2 regions of the Spiribacter salinus M19-40 genome follow, and region 2 is predicted to be linked to the other one. Evidence: predicted binding sites of a transcription regulator. Region 2 holds the regulator's gene; the other holds the start of a gene.

Region 1 (4,245 bases), 480 kb from region 2:
CGGAGGATTCCAGCAGACGCTCGACCGCCTCGCTGCGCGCCTGGCGATCGGGGCTGGAGAGTCCCGCCAGCGCCAGCATCTTGCGCGCTTCGGTGCGAACCGCGTTGTTGATGCTCACCCGGCGGATTTCGTACTGCGAGGCCTCGCCGACCCGATCGCCACTGAGCGGATCGGTCACCGCAAACCCCGAATCAAGGCTGTCGGCGATGACGATCTCACCACCCCCGATCCGAAAGTACAGCCGGCTGTCGAGAAGGGCCTGCAGCACGGGCACTGCCCGCGGGTGGCCACTCTCAGCAATCGTGCGGACCGCCGCTGCCTTGTCATCAAAACTTCCCTCATTGAGCTGGCGCAGACTCGAGACCAACGCCTCGTCATCCGCCGCCCCGGCGGGCGACGCCGTCAGACCCAGGGCCATGAGCAGACTGACCAGCATGCATCGGGCAAAGCGTTTCATGAATGATCCCTCAAGGCGCTGCCCCACCGGCGGCGGGGCAGCGTCACCATGGTCAGTCGCCGTAGTCCTGACCTGAACACACGCCGGTCTCGACGTTGTAGTTGCCGCAGAGCAACGGTGCCCGCCAGCTGGCGATGATGTCGCTGCTCTCGGGGAGATAGTCTGACCAGGCATCACCGGCCACTTCGCCGTTGGTTTCCCAGACCACCGAGAACTGCCCATCAGGCTGGATCTCGCCGATCATCACCGGCTTGGTGATGTGGTGGTTGGGCATCATGGTGGCGTAGCCGCCGGTGAGATTGGGGACGGTCACGCCGATGATCGCGTCCTGCACCGCTTCAACGTCGGTTGTACCGGCCCGGCGCACGGCCTCGACCCACATGTTGAAGCCGATGTAATGGGCCTCCATCGGATCGTTGGTGACCGTCGAGGTATCGTCCTTGAACTCATGCCACGCCTGGATGAACTCGACGTTCTCCGTGGTCGGCGCGCTCATGAAGTAGTTCCACGCCGACATGTGACCGACCAGCGGTTCGGTATCGATTCCGGCAAGCTCCTGCTCACCCACCGAAAAGGCCACGACCGGAATATCCGAGGCGGAGACGCCCTGGTTGGCCAGCTCGGTGTAGAACGGCACGTTGGCGTCACCATTGATGGTCGAGACGATGGCGGTCTTCTCACCCTGGCCACCAAAGTCGCGCACATCCGAGACGATGCTCTGCCAGTCGGAATGCCCGAACGGCGTGTAGTTGATCATGATGTCTTCCTCGGCCACCCCGTTATCCATGAGGTACTGCTCGAGGATCTTGTTGGTGGTGCGGGGATAGACATAGTCGGTCCCCAGCAGCGCGAAGCGCTCCACGTCAAGCTCATCCATCAGGTAATCAACCGCGGGAATGGCCTGCTGGTTGGGCGATGCGCCCAGATAGAAGACGTTCTCGGAGGATTCCTCGCCCTCATACTGCACCGGATAGAAGAGCAACCCATTGAGCTCTTCGAACACCGGCAGGACGGACTTTCGCGAAACCGATGTCCAGGTGCCGAAAACCACATCAACCTCATCGTCCGCCAGCAGCTGCCTTGCCTGCTCGGCGAATCGCGGCCAGTCCGAGGCCGGGTCCACGACCACCGGTTCAATTTCGCGTCCAAGCAGGCCGCCGTTCTCGTTCTGCTGCTCGATGAGCATCTCGACGGTTTCCTTGAGGGCCGTCTCACTGATCGCCATCGTGCCGGAGAGTGAATGCAGGATGCCGACCTTGATCGGATCCTCCTCCTGGGCCAGTGCGCTGTTGCCTCCCAGCCCAAGCGCCAGAACGCCAGCGGCAAGCGTACTTGCCACGCCGTTATGCAGTCGCTTCTTTGCGTACATGCGTGAACTCCTTTGAAGTGAATCATCAGGCCGACCATCGGCCTGTTCACTGGATAGCAATTAACGTGCCAGCTGTTCGGGGCACCGCCCGGCAGGCGTCAACCGGTGTCGCATGCGCCACACTGGTGCGGCCGCGACCGGCGATTCCCGCTCGTAGTGCAGGCTAGGCCACCGAGCGGGCCAGCATGCCCTCCCGCAGTATGAATTCGATGATGCCCTCAACGCCCTCTCCGGCGGCGATGCTCGCAAGCTGGAACGGGGCCTCGCCGCGCATCATGCGGCTGTCACGGGCCATCACGTCGAGCGACGCCCCCACCTGCGGCGCGAGGTCGGTCTTATTGATGACCAGCAGGTCAGAGCGTGTGATACCGGGGCCGCCCTTGCGCGGGATCTTGTCGCCGGCCGATACATCGATGACGTACAGGGTCAGATCGGAGAGTTCCGGCGAGAACGTGGCCGAGAGGTTGTCGCCACCACTTTCAATGAACACCACATCGAGATCACCAAAGCGCGCCTGCAGATCGGCGACCGCGGTGAGGTTCATTGACGCATCCTCGCGGATGGCGGTATGCGGACACCCACCCGTTTCAACGCCGACGATGCGCCCGCTGGGCAATGCCTCGTGGCGCGAGAGAAACTCGGCATCCTCGCGGGTGTAGATATCATTGGTGACCACGGCAAGCGACAGGCGCTCGCGAAGCGCCCGGCACAGCGCCAGCGTAAGGGCGGTCTTGCCGGATCCGACCGGTCCACCGATACCGACGCGCAGCGGAGTGGGATTATCTGTCATGACGGGTCATCCTCCGGAATTATGATCGTTCAGCTGCGGAACAGCCGTGAGTACTGGACCTCGTGCCAGCCGCTGGCCAGGCTGACGCCTGGGGTGGTGGCACCAATGGATTCATCATCGAGGGCAGCGGCGTTGTCGACGGCCCCGGGGATGGCGTCCGCGATACGAAGCAGCGCACGCTGACCGGCGCTCTGCCCCAGGGGGACGAGCTTGACCGCCGCCGCCACCTGATTCTCGGACCAGGCCCAGGCATAGCCGAGAGCCGCCTGATCCATGCCGATGGACCAGCGCGCGGTGGCCAGTGCGAAGGCGGTGGCCCAGGTGACATTGCGGTCACGGTCGAAAGTGAGCGCCTCGCTGATCCCGAACTCGCCGAGCAGCCGCATCAGTGCCCGGCCGATGTGAATATCCTCGGCGCGCAGCTCAGCGGTTTCCCGGGCCGCGAGCAGACGAGCGGTCCAGACCTCGACCGCCGGGCGGTCGTCGCGCTGCCAGGCGGCCTGCAGACGCGCCAGTACGGGCAGATCAAGCGCCCCGATCCCGCTCTGCAACTGGCCGCCAACCCAATCAACCAGCGACGGCTCATCGCCGACCCAGCCCTGCTCAATGGCGGTTTCCAGGCCCGCCGAATAAGCGTAGGCGCCCACCGGCAGTGTCGGGCTCAGCAGCTGCCAAAGCCGCAGCGTTCGGGCATCAACGCCCTCAACCATGATGGTGACCACCGCCGGCGTAGGCCCCGGACTCGGGTTGGAAAGGGGCGGTTTCATGAGTGGGCTCAGCGCCGAGCCCGCGCACCATTTCATTGAGCACATGGTCATGGCGGTAGCGCAGGTAGCCCTTGGCCACTTCCAATGGCGTATGCCGATTACCCAGGTGATAGGCGGCCCGCAGCAGCACCAGCGGGTCGTCCGAGCGCACCGTGCTGACCGGCTCGGGCGCGGCCTCGACGCGGTAGATCCGGCCGGTGTCGTCAGCCAGTCCATCACCCGCGCGCAGGGCCGCCCCCCCGCGCTCAAGGATCACGCCGATGACCTCGCCATTATCCAGCGTGGCCCGAAACCGCGAGCGCTCACGTTGCTCGATGGTCAGGACCAGCGTGCCGACCACATCCTGATCCGCCGCGAGGGCCCCGAGCCGTTGTGTCAGTGTCTCCATGACAGCCCCTCAGAAAAGGAAATAGCGCTGTGCAAGCGGTAGCTCCACCGCCGCTTCGCAGGTCAGCAGCTCGCCATCGGCGCGGACCTCGTAGGTCTGCGGGTCGACACTGACCTCGGGCTGCCAGTCATTGAGCTTCATATCGGCCTTCCCCACGTCGCGGCAGTCCTTGACCGCCACCAGGCGCTTGTCGAGGTCCAGTCGCCCGCCGATGCCCGCTTCGATCGCGGCCTGGGAACAGAAAGTCACCGCGGTCTCGGCCACCGCCGCACCATGGGCGCCGAACATGCCCCGGTAATGCACCGGCTGCGGCGTGGGGATCGACCCGTTGGGATCCCCCATCGGCGCGGCGGCGATCATGCCGCCCTTGACGATCGTGCCCGGCTTGGCGCCGAAGAAAGCGGGCTTCCAGAGCACCAGATCAGCCAGCTTGCCCACCTCCAGCGATCCCACCTCGTGGGCGATACCGTGTGC
Region 2 (4,245 bases):
TGGCTGATCCAGTCGGATGATAGCCGCTCGAGGTTGATCCAGTTCACCGCTGCGGCTGTGGGGCAGACCCACTCCGTGGCCTAATCCGGTGCTGCCCAGTCGTTCGCGCAGCGTGAGACCCTCAAAGACGGCCTGGACGGCCTCGTTGCCGGCATCCAGCATCAATAGCTCGCTGAGACGCTCGAGCGCGCGCTTTTTGCTGGTGGCACGCACCCCGCAACGACTTCGCTCGAGCGTTAGCAGTCCGGCAATGTCCATAGGCTCAGGAATCCAGCGTGGGTCCAACTCGACCTTCGCCGCGATGGTGGTCGCTGCGCTTTTCCTTGTGCTTGACCACCTGGCGATCCAGCTTATCGATCAGCAGATCGATGGCGGCATACATTTCCTCGTGGTCGGCCTCAGCGAAAAGGCGTGCGCCGCTGACAGCCAGAGTCGCCTCGGCACACTGGCGGTTTTTCTCGACCGTGAGGATGACGTGGGCGTCCACCACGTTGTCGAAATGCCGCTCCAGGCGCTGGAATTTTTCATTGACGTAGTCCCGCAGTGAGTCGGTGATTTCGACATGATGACCGGTAACATCGATTTTCATGCTGATCTCCTATCAGGGTGGTTAACCCAGTCGTTTGCGGTCGGTGGAAGAGGCGATGCCCATCACCTCACGATACTTCGCTACGGTCCGGCGTGCCACGTTGATGCCTTCATCACGAAGGATGTCGGCCAGCCGTGAGTCACTTAACGGTCGTGCCGGTGTCTCGGCAGCGACCAGACGTCGAATGCGGGCGCGGATGGCCGTGGCGGAGCACTCCCCGCCATCCATGGTCTGGACATGGCTTGAGAAGAAATACTTGAACTCATGCGTGCCCTGAGGCGTGCGCATGTACTTCTGGGTTGTGATTCGGGAGACGGTGGACTCGTGCATCTCAATGGCTTCGGCCACTTCGCGCAGCACCAGCGGCTGCATGGCCTCTTCACCGTGTTCCAGAAATCCTTGCTGGCGCTCGACAATGCATTCAGCCACCTTTTGCAGGGTCTCGTTGCGGGAGCGCAGGCTTTTGATCAGCCACCGCGCTTCCTGCAGGTGTTGGCGCATGAGGTGGTTGTCTGCGCCGGCATCCCCGCGCTGGACCAGGCTGGCGTAATAGTCATTGACGCGGAGCCGCGGCGAAGCCTCCGGATTGACCTCGACCTCCCAGCGTCCATTCATCCGGCGGACCATGCAGTCGGGGACGATGTACTCCGTGCGGGTGTCACCAAATCCGGAGCCCGGGTGGGGATCCAGTGTTTGGATAAGCGCAATTGCCGCCTCGAGGCTCGCTTGGTCGATGCCGAGCTGGCGGCGCAGTGCGGCATGCTGGCTGGGGCCCTGGCCGAGTTGTTCCAGGTGGTCGGTGATCAGGGCGCCGGCGGCTGCCCGGTGCGGCGTGTCGTCGGGCAGTGCCGCGATCTGGATACGCAGGGCCTCGCGAGGATCCTGAGCGCCGACGCCAATGGGGTCGAGATGCTGGATGAACGCAAGGACGGCCTGGATGTCATCTGCCTCGACTTCGAGGTCATGCGGTACCGCGGCCAGCAAGTCCTGGGGCGGCTCGGTGAGATAGCCGTTATCGGCGATGGCATCAACGATGACTTCGCCGATGCGTCGGTCACGTTCGCTTAATCCAGACAGCTCGAGCTGCCAAAACAGGTGGTCCTGTAGCGAGGCGTCGGGGCTGGCGCGATTCTCCAGGGGATCGATGGCGCGGTCCCGATCGCCGCCAGCCGCTGAACTCGACGGGCCAATGGTGTCTTCCCAGCGCTCGTCGACGGGTATGGCCTCACCCAGGCGGGTCGCATCCGGTGCGTCGCTCCCGAGGGTGGCCTCGGAGGGCTCACGTAACCCGGTCTCTGGCAGCGCGTCCGGGTCATGGCTGTCCAGGCCTGGCTCGGTCTCTTCCTCGGCCTCGAGCATCAGGTTGGATTCCAGCGCCTCGCGGATTTCCAGATTGAGTTCGGCAGCCGGCAGCTGCAGCAGCCGGATTGCCTGCTGCAGCTGCGGGGTCATCGCCAGTTGCTGGCCAAGCCGGATCTGCAGGGTTTGCTTCATTGGCGTTCGTCGATCTCCTTGTCTTGTCAGATTAACGCCGGGGGTACCGATACGGCCAGCACAATGGGTTTTGTCGCCGCTAGAGGCGGAAGTCTTCGCCCAGGTAAACGGCTCGCACCTGGGCGTCATCCAGCACGGTCTGCGCATCCCCTTCCACGATCACGCGGCCGGCGTTGAGGATGCTGGCGCGATCGACCAGCCCCAGCGTCTCGCGCACGTTGTGATCGGTGATCAGCACCCCGATCTGCCGTTCAGCCAGGTGGCGCACGATGGACTTGATCTCACCAACGGAGATGGGGTCGACACCGGCAAAGGGCTCATCGAGCAAAATAAAACGCGGCTCCGCCGCCAGCGCCCGGGCAATCTCAACCCGACGCCGCTCGCCCCCGGATAGACTGACCCCTTTTTGATGGCTCAGGTGCTCAACCCCGAACTCCTCCAATAAGGCATGGGCCCGGTCATGGCGGGCGCTTCGATCGAGATCTTGGCGGGTCTCGAGTACGGCAAGCAGGTTGTCGAGGACCGACATGCGCCGGAAGACCGATGCCTCCTGGGGGAGGTAGCCAATGCCCAGTTTGGCCCGGGCATGCATGGGTGCCGGGGTGATGTCTCTCCCATCCAGATGGATCTGCCCGGTATCGGCTGAGACCAGCCCCACGATCATGTAGAAGCTCGTGGTCTTGCCGGCCCCGTTTGGCCCGAGCAGGCCCACGATTTCCCCACTTTTAAGGCTTAGCGATACCCCATCAACCACCGGACGCCCCCGGTAGTGTTTGGATAGCGCGGTTGCCTTCAGCTCGCTGGCGCTCATGGGGTCTCGGCATCCGTTGAATCGACCGTTACGCTGACGCGTTCGTCGTCGTCTGCATGGCTTTCCGCGACGGTGCGGGCCTCAGCGAGGTAGTGGGTGATGACCGACCCGGTGACCTCGGTGTCGCCCTGCCAAAAACGGCCTCCGCCCCGGATGACGAGCCGCTCTGGCCCGCTGGCGAAGTACGCCATGCGCTCGGCTTCAGCATGACGCGATGTGTCGTCGGGTCGTTTTTCCCGGAAAGTTGCGGGCGTGCCTTCCACCTCGATGCGCTCGAGTTCGCGTTGCTCGTCGGTGTAGACCCGCATCAGCGATCCGGTGATTTGCTTGTTCGCACGGGTGAGTACCACGTTACCGCGATAAATGCTGACACCCTCGGCCTCACGGACATCGGCGGTGTCGGCGCTGAGTTCGATCGCCTCGCCGTTCTGGGCCAAGGCTGAACCGGCGAGCAGCACGAGCAGCAAGGACACGCCAAGGTGTCCATTCAGGCGGCGGCTGCGTGCCCGTAATGCCTTACTCGGTGGCGTCATGTTGCCCCCTTGCGTTGTCGAGCAGTTCGATCCGTTCCTGATCGAGCCAAACGCGCGCGCCGCCCGCGTTCACCTGAAAATCCGGGCCCACCAGGGTGACGGCCTGATCCGTCTCAGCATACTGCTCGGGTATTTCGAGTTGTATGAACGTCGTCTCGAGGCGGCTTGCGCCGGCGTCGTCCTCGCGCGTGAGCATCACATCGCCCCGGAGGTCAGCCCGGGTGGCGTCGTCCCAGATCCGCCCATGAGTCGCTTGCCCCACCCAGGGTGCGCCCTCGTCCTGCGCGAGGCGCCAGTGCGGGGTTTCAAGCTGCCAGAGATCGGGCTGCTGGTAATACCGCGCGCTCTGGGCGGACAGGCGGTAGGCCAAAGCGCCCGTCTCGTCTGTGCCGGTCAGCGTCAGGCCCTCAGCGTGAGCCGTGATTTCCGGGTCGAGGCGCGAGGGCATCTCATCGCTGGTGGGTTTGGGCGCCATGCCCCGCCAGGCCAGCAGTACGGCCAACATGACAAGCAACCCAATGACCGCGTTGACCCTCCAGCGTGCGCGCACGTCACATCACTCCGGCACGCAGGAGGTCATGCATGTTGAGCGCGCCGGTCAGACGGCCGTGCGTATCGGTAACCAGCAGCGCATTGATGCTGTGGCGCTCCATCAGTGCCAGCGCCTCGGCAGCCAGTTGATCTTGCGTGGCAAGGCGAGGATTGGGGGTCATGACCGCCTCGATGGGCGTCTCGTGAACATCGATCCCCTCATCCAGCGCTCGACGTAGATCGCCGTCGGTAAAAATGCCGATGACCTCACCTTCGGCATTGCAGAC

What was found. Region 2 encodes sigma-54, which starts transcription at its own class of promoters, with help from an activator protein. Its sites were predicted from a motif close to TGGCANGNTNCNTGCTT; they were not measured.
Region 1: a site for sigma-54 is predicted at 1,881-1,897, ahead of urtA (urea ABC transporter substrate-binding protein). Genes of this name have one in related genera too.

The regions. Positions count from the first base shown of each region.
Region 1 covers NC_021291.1:953,121-957,365, forward strand. The annotation lists gene urtB (urea ABC transporter permease subunit UrtB) at 1-457, opposite strand, end outside; gene urtA (urea ABC transporter substrate-binding protein) at 510-1,826, opposite strand; gene ureG (urease accessory protein UreG) at 1,990-2,616, opposite strand; gene SPISAL_RS04775 (urease accessory protein UreF) at 2,646-3,383, opposite strand; gene ureE (urease accessory protein UreE) at 3,319-3,771, opposite strand; gene ureC (urease subunit alpha) at 3,781-4,245, opposite strand, start outside.
Region 2 covers NC_021291.1:1,433,773-1,438,017, reverse strand. The annotation lists gene SPISAL_RS07110 (PTS sugar transporter subunit IIA) at 1-258, opposite strand, end outside; gene hpf (ribosome hibernation-promoting factor, HPF/YfiA family) at 263-589, opposite strand; gene SPISAL_RS07100 (RNA polymerase factor sigma-54) at 611-2,083, opposite strand; gene lptB (LPS export ABC transporter ATP-binding protein) at 2,163-2,894, opposite strand; gene lptA (lipopolysaccharide transport periplasmic protein LptA) at 2,891-3,427, opposite strand; gene lptC (LPS export ABC transporter periplasmic protein LptC) at 3,411-3,977, opposite strand; gene SPISAL_RS07080 (KpsF/GutQ family sugar-phosphate isomerase) at 3,979-4,245, opposite strand, start outside.